3 regions of the Paenibacillus diazotrophicus genome follow, and region 3 is predicted to be linked to each of the others. Evidence: riboswitches for the same ligand, from Rfam matches in the RefSeq annotation. Region 3 holds a riboswitch; each other region holds the start of a gene.
The links. Region 3 has a riboswitch for cyclic di-AMP ahead of ACAN54_RS02580 (APC family permease). Riboswitches for the same ligand answer to the same signal wherever they lie in the genome.
Positions count from the first base shown of each region.

Region 1: it holds a riboswitch for cyclic di-AMP, as region 3 does, so the genes downstream of both, ACAN54_RS29090 (resuscitation-promoting factor) here and ACAN54_RS02580 (APC family permease) in region 3, are expected to answer to the same signal.
Region 2: it holds a riboswitch for cyclic di-AMP, as region 3 does, so the genes downstream of both, ACAN54_RS29480 (C40 family peptidase) here and ACAN54_RS02580 (APC family permease) in region 3, are expected to answer to the same signal.

Region 1 covers NZ_JBGJZN010000014.1:47,258-50,539, forward strand. The annotation lists gene ACAN54_RS29090 (resuscitation-promoting factor) at 107-1,267, opposite strand; cyclic di-AMP (ydaO/yuaA leader) riboswitch at 1,559-1,787, opposite strand; gene ACAN54_RS29095 (TatD family hydrolase) at 1,986-2,756, opposite strand; gene ACAN54_RS29100 (HD domain-containing protein) at 2,811-3,282, opposite strand, start outside.
Region 2 covers NZ_JBGJZN010000016.1:17,164-20,445, forward strand. The annotation lists gene ACAN54_RS29475 (C40 family peptidase) at 125-616, opposite strand; cyclic di-AMP (ydaO/yuaA leader) riboswitch at 622-764, opposite strand; gene ACAN54_RS29480 (C40 family peptidase) at 1,154-1,582, opposite strand; cyclic di-AMP (ydaO/yuaA leader) riboswitch at 1,640-1,778, opposite strand; gene ACAN54_RS29485 (hypothetical protein) at 2,000-2,797, opposite strand; gene ACAN54_RS29490 (M1 family metallopeptidase) at 2,842-3,282, opposite strand, start outside.
Region 3 covers NZ_JBGJZN010000001.1:580,213-583,494, reverse strand. The annotation lists gene ACAN54_RS02580 (APC family permease) at 1-1,542, opposite strand, end outside; cyclic di-AMP (ydaO/yuaA leader) riboswitch at 1,669-1,827, opposite strand; gene ACAN54_RS02575 (disulfide oxidoreductase) at 2,055-2,486, opposite strand; gene ACAN54_RS02570 (DsbA family protein) at 2,486-3,241, opposite strand.

The sequences.
Region 1 (3,282 bases), on a different contig from region 3:
CTAAAGAATGTATAAGTGATGAGCGGTAGGCTCTGAAATTCCGTAACAGTCTTAATTGCTACCCTCACTATATCTTATTAACTGCTAATTTGCAAAAAACTGCTGCTTAATTCAGCTCTGGCTTCACAGGCCCGATCACATAAATTGTACGTGATTTACGCCCAAAGTTACGGGCATTGCTCAGGGAATCATAGTAGACATCCACCTTGTTGCCTTTAATGGCACCGCCGGTATCCTCTGCACGGCGAAATCCAAGACCCTCAATATACACCCACCAGCCGATAGGTATTACGTTTGGATCCACAGCAATGGTCCGACCTTCCGTTACGCGTGTGCCGGAGGCCGTACGTGTACCAATCCCAGGTTCTTCAGAAGAATAAGCCGTCATGGATACATTTTTGATTATTTTTTTGTACTCAAAATCTATACCTGCTTTGCTCGCAACATTGTTGCTGTTTGTGCTGACTTTAGATGTTTTTGTGGTAGTGGTTGAATTGGAAGTTGCAGTAGTGGCTACAGCAGCCTTGGGAAGTGCTTTGGTACCAATAGCAATGATTTTGTCTTTGGTAACCGTCTGTACTTCCTTGCCCACCATGCGCATAGATGCCAGCTCGCCATCTTGATAGATTTTCTCGATATGCTGGACCATAACGCCCGGTTTGCCCGCTTGCGCAACTCTTACAGTTCCCTTTGTCAGGGAGGGGTCTGCGGTTTTAATAACCCGGAAAGGCAAATTTGTTGTCCGCTGTACCACTTGCTTGTTAATCCGGACAATTTTGATTTCCATGTCGGCAGAAACTGCGGTGTTGAGAGAAGGGTAAATCTTGTCATAGCTCTCCAGGCTGATGCCCAGTTTGTCAATCGCCTGACCGATGGTGTCTTCGGTCGTGTAGAGCGTTTTGGTTGTTCCATCCGCTGTTAGCTTAAAAGCCTGCGCATGGTTGATTACGACACGGTCGCCGTCTTTTATTTCATCACTAAGGCCAATAGATAATGCATCTTGCGGCTGCAGCGAAATTTGTTCTTTTGCCAGCACATCACTGAGCAGCGTATCCCGCGTCTCCAGCGTCTGTACCTTTCCATCTATTACTAAAGTTATTTCTTTAAAGCTTTGACCGTGTACGTACAGCAGAATTACTAGCGCGATAACGATTGATGCCGCGCCTGCAAGTGAAAGTACGCGAGGATTCACTTGCTTCCACCGTAATGCGAAAGACCTGCTGGATGATTGCGAATCATGGGATACTTCTGGTTGGAATACGCCCATTCTCTCCATCCTCCTTACATAGCCCCGTCGTCCAAGTTGTATAGCAAAGGTGACTGTATCACTTCTGACGAAACTAGGTTTGAGATTGCACAGGATACGCCCGCATTGCTTTAGCGTTTCCTGCTCATGGATCGCCTGCTCGGCATAGCTACTCCAGACATCTGTTATACAACAGTATGCTGGAAACATTCACATTATTCAAAAAACAAAAAAAGCCTAAAAAGAGTTCACAGAGGACTCTTTCGTGGCTCTCCGGGTGTCAGAATACGCGGGAATGTTTATGCACGAGGTTTCCTCTCTTACTTGCGCTTACGGGGTTAGCTGTCGGGTTCGGGCATAAGAGAGACGCCCTATCTCAGGTCACCCGCTCACGGCGGTTGCCCTCAAATTCACCCCAAAGACCACGTGAAGAAATCAAATAAAGTCTGCGGCATTTCTGTGTTGTACCCTATGTACGGACATGCGGCAGATCATTATTGGTTCCCCCGTTCTCCATACGGAGACTCAGCGAGACGATCCATGAAAATGTGACTGTCACAGTAACAACAGCTCACTTCACTGAAAAGATGATATCCTGTTTTGATGCATGTTGTAAAGCACGATTCAACCACGTTTACGCAAAAAAATCATTAAAATATTGTAATAATCGGCCGTTTTTTTATTAAAAAAGTTTAATATATCGGCTATACTTCTTTTTTCACCGGATTTACTCCCGTTTTCAGACAATCCCAAATCGTTCCAGTGCGTTCGCATACGTTATTTCAGCTAATTCCTGTAAATCAATTCCTTTTATTTCCGCGGCTGCCTCGGCGACAAGCTTCACATATGCACTCTCATTTCGCTTCCCACGGAAGGGATGGGGCGTGAGATATGGAGAGTCCGTTTCGATCAAAAGCCGGTCCATTGGAGTCTGCGCAAGCACCTCTTTCGGCACTCTGGCATTCTTAAAAGTTACAGGTCCACCAAAGGACAAATGAAACCCTAGATCAAGGCACATTTTAGCCGTTTCCCAGCTCCCCGAAAAGGAGTGCATGACACCGCCAATCTCATTTGCCTTCTCTTCCCTCAAAATCCGTACCACATCCTCGTGCGCATCACGATTATGTATACAGATAGGCATTTTCAGTTCCCGTGCCATACCAATCTGTTTGCGGAATACCTCCTGCTGTATTTCTTTGGGGGAAGTATCCCAATAATAATCGAGCCCGATTTCTCCGATAGCCACCACCTTTTTATGGCTGCACAGAGAGGCAATCCAGTCCATATCCCCCTCCTTCATGTCAATCGCGTCCACGGGGTGCCAGCCTACTGCTGCATAAATATAATCATACGTTTCTGCTAATTTCATTGTCGTTGGAATCGTTTCCCGATTAAATCCAATATTAATCATCTTGCTGACCCCAGCCTCTAAAGCGCGTGCAATAACCTCCTCGCGGTCCTCGTCGAATTGCGGTGCATCCAGATGAGTATGTGTGTCGAATAAGCGCATGCTGCATCATCCTTTCAGTATTGTTTTCTATGATGAATTCCAGAAATTTTTGTATTATTTTGCAAAGATCTCAGCAATGGAAACAGGCAGCTGTGTAAGCACATTCTGTAGCTTATCCTGCGGAAAATAAAGATGATACCGGCCGCGGTGAATACCGCTGATCGAACGGACTATATCGGATACCTCAGAGATCTCCCGCAGTTTATCATGACGGTCCAGCAGCAAAATTTGTTTGCTGTCAAAACCCTCCCCTGGACGAAAAACATCATAAGGAAGATCTGTCGGATAATCAATCTCCAGATCGTAATCAGGATGCAGCCCGGCCCCCGCAAAACTGCGGCGGATTTCATCAATCGTCTCCGAGTCAAGGTGATCCATTTCTACATATTTATACAGTTTACGATGAATAAATCGGCTGCACAAGTCAGCTAATGTTTCATCGGATTCCAGAGTCCACTGCATAAATGCAGTCTGTACCAAGGCTTCATCCAGCAGTAAATACTGTTCCACATTAATCTCTCCACCA
Region 2 (3,282 bases), on a different contig from region 3:
GGTTTTTTATGTTTTACAAATAACGAGGAGGGTAAGTAACTTTTATAGAGACAAAAAAACAAGCCCCCTCCAAGATTTCGGCAAAAATCCTGGAAAAGAGCTTGTTCAGTTACAATATTAGACCTTATTGTACATCGTCGTTATCTTGTGAATCAGTAGCAACTGCTTGATAAGCATCTGTGCTCATAATTCGTTTGGCGCCAACGTAGCGGTTGACGTAGTAGCTGTCACTCAGCGAGCTGATGGTTACACCGCGCTTGGAAGAAGCGTGTGCGAACTTGCCTTCACCGACATAAATGCCGACATGGGATATTCCTTTGCCGCTTGTATTAAAGAATACAAGATCGCCTGGTCTAATGTTATCGCGGGATACGGCAGTACCCATTTGATATTGGGAACCAGACTGGTGAGGAAGGTTGATTCCAATCTTATCAAACACATACATGGTAAATCCGGAGCAATCAAACCCGTTAGTCGAAACTCCGCCGGATACGTATTTAGTACCGATGGCTTTGTCGATAACCTGGTCCATCTTGGAGTCTGCGAAAGCGCTTCCCGCTCCGATGGTAAGAATGATGGAAAAACTGAGTAGTGCGGCTGCCAGCTTCTTCTTCAAAAGTAAATACCCCTTCCAAATGCCTACGAGGTTAGCTTAAGGGTTCGGTTGAAGGTCCCCTATGACCCCTCTGTGAATAGGAGGTCAATTCACCCAAAATCGGTTCCCCCGTTTCCTTAATAATTAAGGAACTCGGCACGACTGTTGATTAGGATTAGCTTACGGATCAAACAATGACAAAACCTTTGTAAATCAGGTTTGAATAATTACAAAAATGTTACTATCGACTTACTGCGATAATTGTAACAAAGACAGAAGCAGTTGGCAATCACTAAAAGCATATAAATACATATTTTTTGAGCCTTTTAAGAGAAAAATGCCTAATTTGCGCTTGTTTATTACTCCGTGAGTTAGAGGTATGGAAGATGTATCTGGAATATTTATCAAAAAGGGTGTTTCAAAGCTCTAAAAAGTGTGTAAAAGGGAGAATAAGGAAAAGGAAAAACCCGGAAATGATTACGGCAATAATCAGTTCCGGGCTCGTATAAGTTACATTTAGTTGTTAGAGGTGTGATTTTGAGGGGATAAAAACTTCAATTAGTCGTAGGCAACGGTCTTGTAAGCTGTAGTGCTCATCACTCGTTTAGCGCCAACGTAGCGGTTGGCCCAGTAGGCTTGACTCAGCGAAGAAATATTTACACCGCGCGAACTGGAAGATTGTGCGAATTTGCCTCCACCGACATAAATGCCGACATGGGAAACTCCTGATCCAAAGGTATTGAAGAATACCAGATCGCCTGAACGCAAGTTGTTCCGTGATACGGATGTTCCCAGGCTGAATTGTGCCTTGGACGTGCGTGGTAGGGTAAGTCCGACACTTTTAAAAACATACGAGGTGAAGCCGGAGCAATCGAAACCGTTTGTGCTGGTGCCTCCGAATTTATAGGTGGTTCCAATAGTTTTAGCAATGACGCTGTCCATCTTCGAATCAGCGGAAGCGCTACCAGCTCCGATGGAGAATACCATTACTAGTCCAAGTGCTGCTGCGGTACATTTTTTCTTAAAATTCTGACTTCTCAAAAGATGTACTCCTTCCAAGGCCTGCGAGGTTAGCTTAAGGATTCGGTAGAAGGTTCCCCTATGACCCCTCTAAAGCGAGATCAATTCACCCAAAATATGGTTCCCCCACTTCCCGGTGCAGGGAATTTGGCGTTTTATGCACCAGAAGAGCGACGTGTCGACAATTTGCAAATGCTTGTAAGTTTATTGTGTTTGAATGTGCTGCGTCTTAAAGATTACAAATTTGTTACTAGTAGTACAGGCATCATTGTACCAGAGGATTTACAGTTTTGCAAATACACTTATTTACTTTGTAATCCAAAAAAAGAGTCCCGCTCCCTCAAGGAGCAGTGACTCTTTTATTATGCCGGCAAATTGCAGTATTTATTGTGGAAATGATTTACTGGACCAGAGATGGTATTGTGCGGCGATTCCCCACATTTTGAACAGTGTAGTGGGGAGGGGAGAGAACTGCCTCAGCAGAAGTGCCGGCATCCCGGGACAAAAGATCGACATCCCGCCACAAGCAAGCATCATTACCAATCCCCCTGCTCCCATCACCGCCGATACTCCCACTGAAGGAATGATTACTTTCAGACAGACCAGCAGAGAAGACAGAGTTCCTGTACCACCTGTATAACCGAACTGCATGTACAGCAGCATTTTTCGGATGAAGAATAGATATAATAGCCAAACCAGAATGTAGGGTACCAATTTCAGCAGCAGCTTATAATCCACAATTCCGGTAAGCAGCAGATCGTACATTTTGGGAAGAAGCCAGTAGAGCGGCAGCGCTGTAAGCACCCATTCTGCAAGACTGAACAGCAACACCGGAAGCCCATATAGCCGCATACCCGGAAAAAAGAACATTCCACGCTCGCCTTTACGTTCCTGATGAAGCTCATGGAGCAATCCTGCCCGGATGAATGGGGATAGCAGGAGCCTTATTGCACTTAAACCCAGCAGCATCCAGAGCCATTGTTGAACACCGGAATGGGTACTTAGTGCGATCTGCCCCTCCACATAATACAAAAGTCTGCCCATTGCACTGCCACCTGCATCCTGATCAGGGTAACGCAGCAGTATCGGAACTACTGCGCTTTTAACAAACTTGTACATGAAATAACTCCAGAACAGCCTGTAGATAAACAACAGAATCAGTATATAAAATTGTTCTTTCATGCTGTGCCAGCCGCGGGATATCGATCTTTTCACAATCCTTCACCTCACCAGACAAGAGTTCCGAGCAGATTTTCAATTAGGTTGGTTATGCTAAGCGTCCAGCGTGAGAGCGTGTCGGGTTCCAGTTCCGCGAGTCTGAAATTATTCAGATGCCTGCTCTCCAGCAGGATGGAGTGCCCGGGATCAATCTCTGCCGATACCAGCGGCGCTTTGTAGGAGAGTTGAAACGTAGTTTCCCTGTCTTTTGCATTCCAATATCTTTGAACGGTATATCCATCCGAAAAGGTGAACTTCACAGGCACCTCTCCGTACTGGCTGCTCTTGTTGCTCACGGTGACCGATGAATCATAACGGGGATTTTCTGTGCCGGTCCCTTTTTTGTGAAGGGTATTGATAATGTCATCTACAGCAAAGTCAGGAGCGCCGCCACTGTATACATATTGATCAAAGTAGGCTTGCCATGATTTTTTGGTCACTTTTTCTAC
Region 3 (3,282 bases):
TTTGTTAATTTCTTCTTCATCAAATCCAACATACACGGCTACCACATTATCCGTTAAGGACTTGGCATAGCTGATGGAATGCAGAACTGCACGGGTTACACCTGCGACAGGAACAACTACGGTGCTTCCTTTGATACAAGGTTTATCCGTTTCCGGACAAATACGCAGCTGATCTGCTGTATTGAGATAATGGCGGTGAATCCGGTGGAACACGAACATTACAACCGGCAGGAAGATAAAGGCCATCCATACACTCGAGAACTTCGTGATGATAAAGATCAGAGTAATGGTCAGGGTAGTAAGCATCCCCACCGTATTCACAGCAAATTTATTTTGCCAGCCTTTAGGTTTGGATTTATACCAGTGCACCATCATACCAAGCTGGGACAGGGTAAAAGGAATGAATACACCCACTGCATACAAAGGAATCAGACTTTCTGTATTTCCATGAAAAGCAGCGACAAGCAGGGCTGATAATACACCCAAGAAGATAATGCCGTTAGAGAAGCCCAAACGGTCGCCTCGGACCATAAAGGCATGGGGCAGATATTTATCTTTGGCAAACATAAACGCCAGCAGCGGGAAAGCTGAGTAAGCCGTATTGGCTGCAAGGAAGAGAATTACAGCAGTAATCCCTTGAATGAAGAAGTACAAACCACCGCGTCCAAAAGTAGATTCAGCAATTTGGGATACAACTGTAGCTTTGGTATCCGGTGTAATTCCGTACCAGTAGGCGAGCAGCGTGATTCCTGTAAACATACTTCCAAGGATAATTCCCATCATCATCAAGGTTTTGGCCGCATTTCTCTCAGCAGGTGCCTTGAAGTTTGGAATTGCGTTCGATACCGCCTCTACTCCTGTAAGGGCCGAACAGCCGGAGCTGAAGGCTTTAAGCAGTAAAAACAAACTGACATTCGATACAGCAGCCCCGATTTCTGGAACATTGGCATGGGCTCCGCCGGTTGCATATTTGAATATTCCCGCAATGATCAACACGAAGATCGATACTACGAACAGATACACAGGAATAGCAATGAACGATGCAGATTCCGTAACGCCTCGTAGGTTGACAAGGGTCAAGAGCAGAATAACGGTTACGGCGATTAGAACACTATGATTATGAAGATTAGGAAAAGCGGATGTGATCGCATCCGTCCCTGCCGACGCACTAACCGCAACGGTCAAAATATAGTCGACCAGAAGCGATCCGCCTGCTAAGAGTCCAGTAGGAACCCCGAGGTTGCTCTTGGCAACGATATACGCGCCTCCGCCTTGCGGATAAGCAAAAATAGTCTGGCGATAGGATAAAATCAAAATAGCCAGCAAGCCCAATACGGCTAATGCAATTGGCAATGAGTACCAGATAGCTGTGAAGCCTGCGGCTACCAGCACAATCAGGATTTGTTCCGTTCCGTAGGCTACAGACGAGAGCGCATCAGAAGACAGGACAGCCAGTGCTTTCACCTTGGATAACTTTTCATGATCGAGTTCGTTCGACTTCATCGGACGCCCGATCAATAGTCGTTTTACCTTGCTTACCATTGTAGTAACAGTTCCTCTCTTTGCTTACGTTGAAACGGTAATACCGTGCGCTGTTTTCATTGGTGGATTTCATAAATGCAGGCACAAAAATAAGCATACGGAAATGATCCGCATGCTTACGCATCGTCATTATCCCACCGTTGCTTACGAGGTTAGCTGGCGGATTCGGGCTGTGGTAGCCCTACGGTTATAGCCCTTGCGGACCGTTCCCGATTCACCCCTTTGGCGCTTGGCCAATGTTGGTTCCCCCGTTTTTCCTTACAGAAAATTCAGCGCATATTCAACTTCTCACAAGGTCTAATGATAGTCTACAATGCCTCTTCCGTAAAGCGGTGAAAAAAATGAAAAAAGAATGAAAAAACATCCAATTTACGCAAAACAAAGATGAGGGATATAGCGATCTTTCATTCTCTGCGAATATCCCTTCATACCGGGTTTTTTCATGATTTTTATCTATATTTGTGTCAGAAATTTCAGGAATGATTGCCCTCTATATTCTGCTGTGGCTCTGTCTAGTCTACGGTGTCCTCTTTACGCCCGGTCCAGAGCAAAATCGTGATTAGAGCAAATGCGATCAGGGCAAGCAAAGGGATCGTAATGAACCCGAAAAAATTAAGATAATCTTTATTACAGGGTACGCCAATCGTACATGGGAGCACCTTGCTGAGTGCAGGAATCTTCTGCTCGGCATAATGATAAACACTTATGCTACCCCCAATTAGACTTAAAGGAAGCACATAAGGAATTATCTTTTTGTCATTCCGGTATGTGGCAATGCCCAGCAGGATGAGCTGCGGGTACATAAATATACGCTGGAACCAGCACAGCTTACATGGCTCGTACTTTAGGACCTCGCTAAGATACAAGCTTCCCGCTACCGCAATAACGGACACGAACCAGGCCAGATAGAGACAGTGGCGCCTGCAGAACGTAGAGAACTTCATCACTCGGCGCTCACTGCTTCGGAAGCAGACTTCATCTGTGCATCTATGGCTTCCATATTGAATGGCTCCTCTACTTTGTATCCATTAATAAATACAGTAGGTGTGGAGGTGACTCCGGTATCCTTGGCAAGAGTAATATCCTTTTGCAGTTCACTTTCATAGGTCCGTTCCTTGATATCCTTGCGCAACAGATCTAAATCAATGGGCAGCTTTTCCTTCTCTGCCAGATTCACCAGAAAATCCTGTGTAGCCCATTCAGCATTTTCATCCCCTTGATTCGCATAAATTGCATCGTAATACTTCCAGAAAGCATCACTATTCTGATGGTATACCGAGAGGGCTGCCAGAGAGGCCGTTTCAGAATCCGGACCGATAAAGGCCATATTTACGAAGTAAATAGCTGCTTTATTCTGATTCACATATTCCTGGGCCAGCTGTGGCTTGATGACACCTGCAAAATTGGCACACGCCGGGCATTTGAAATCACCGAATTCGACGATTTTAACCGGTGCATCCGCTTTGCCCAGTCTTGGAAGCTCACTGTAATTGAATTGAACCGCTTCGCCTGAACCTGCATTGGAAGAAGAGTCCTTCGATGCCAAAAGAATAAGCACGGTGAAAATAATCACTACAATGGCCACTGTGCTAATAATCAGGATTCTCGTTTTCTGCTTGTCCTGTTCCTGTTGTGCCCTGCGTTTCTCCGCTTTGCTTAATTGGGGAAGCATGACATTGTTTTTATTTGATTTGTTCAAATGAGAGTTCCTTTCTGTCCCGTCGGGACTGTTGTGATGAA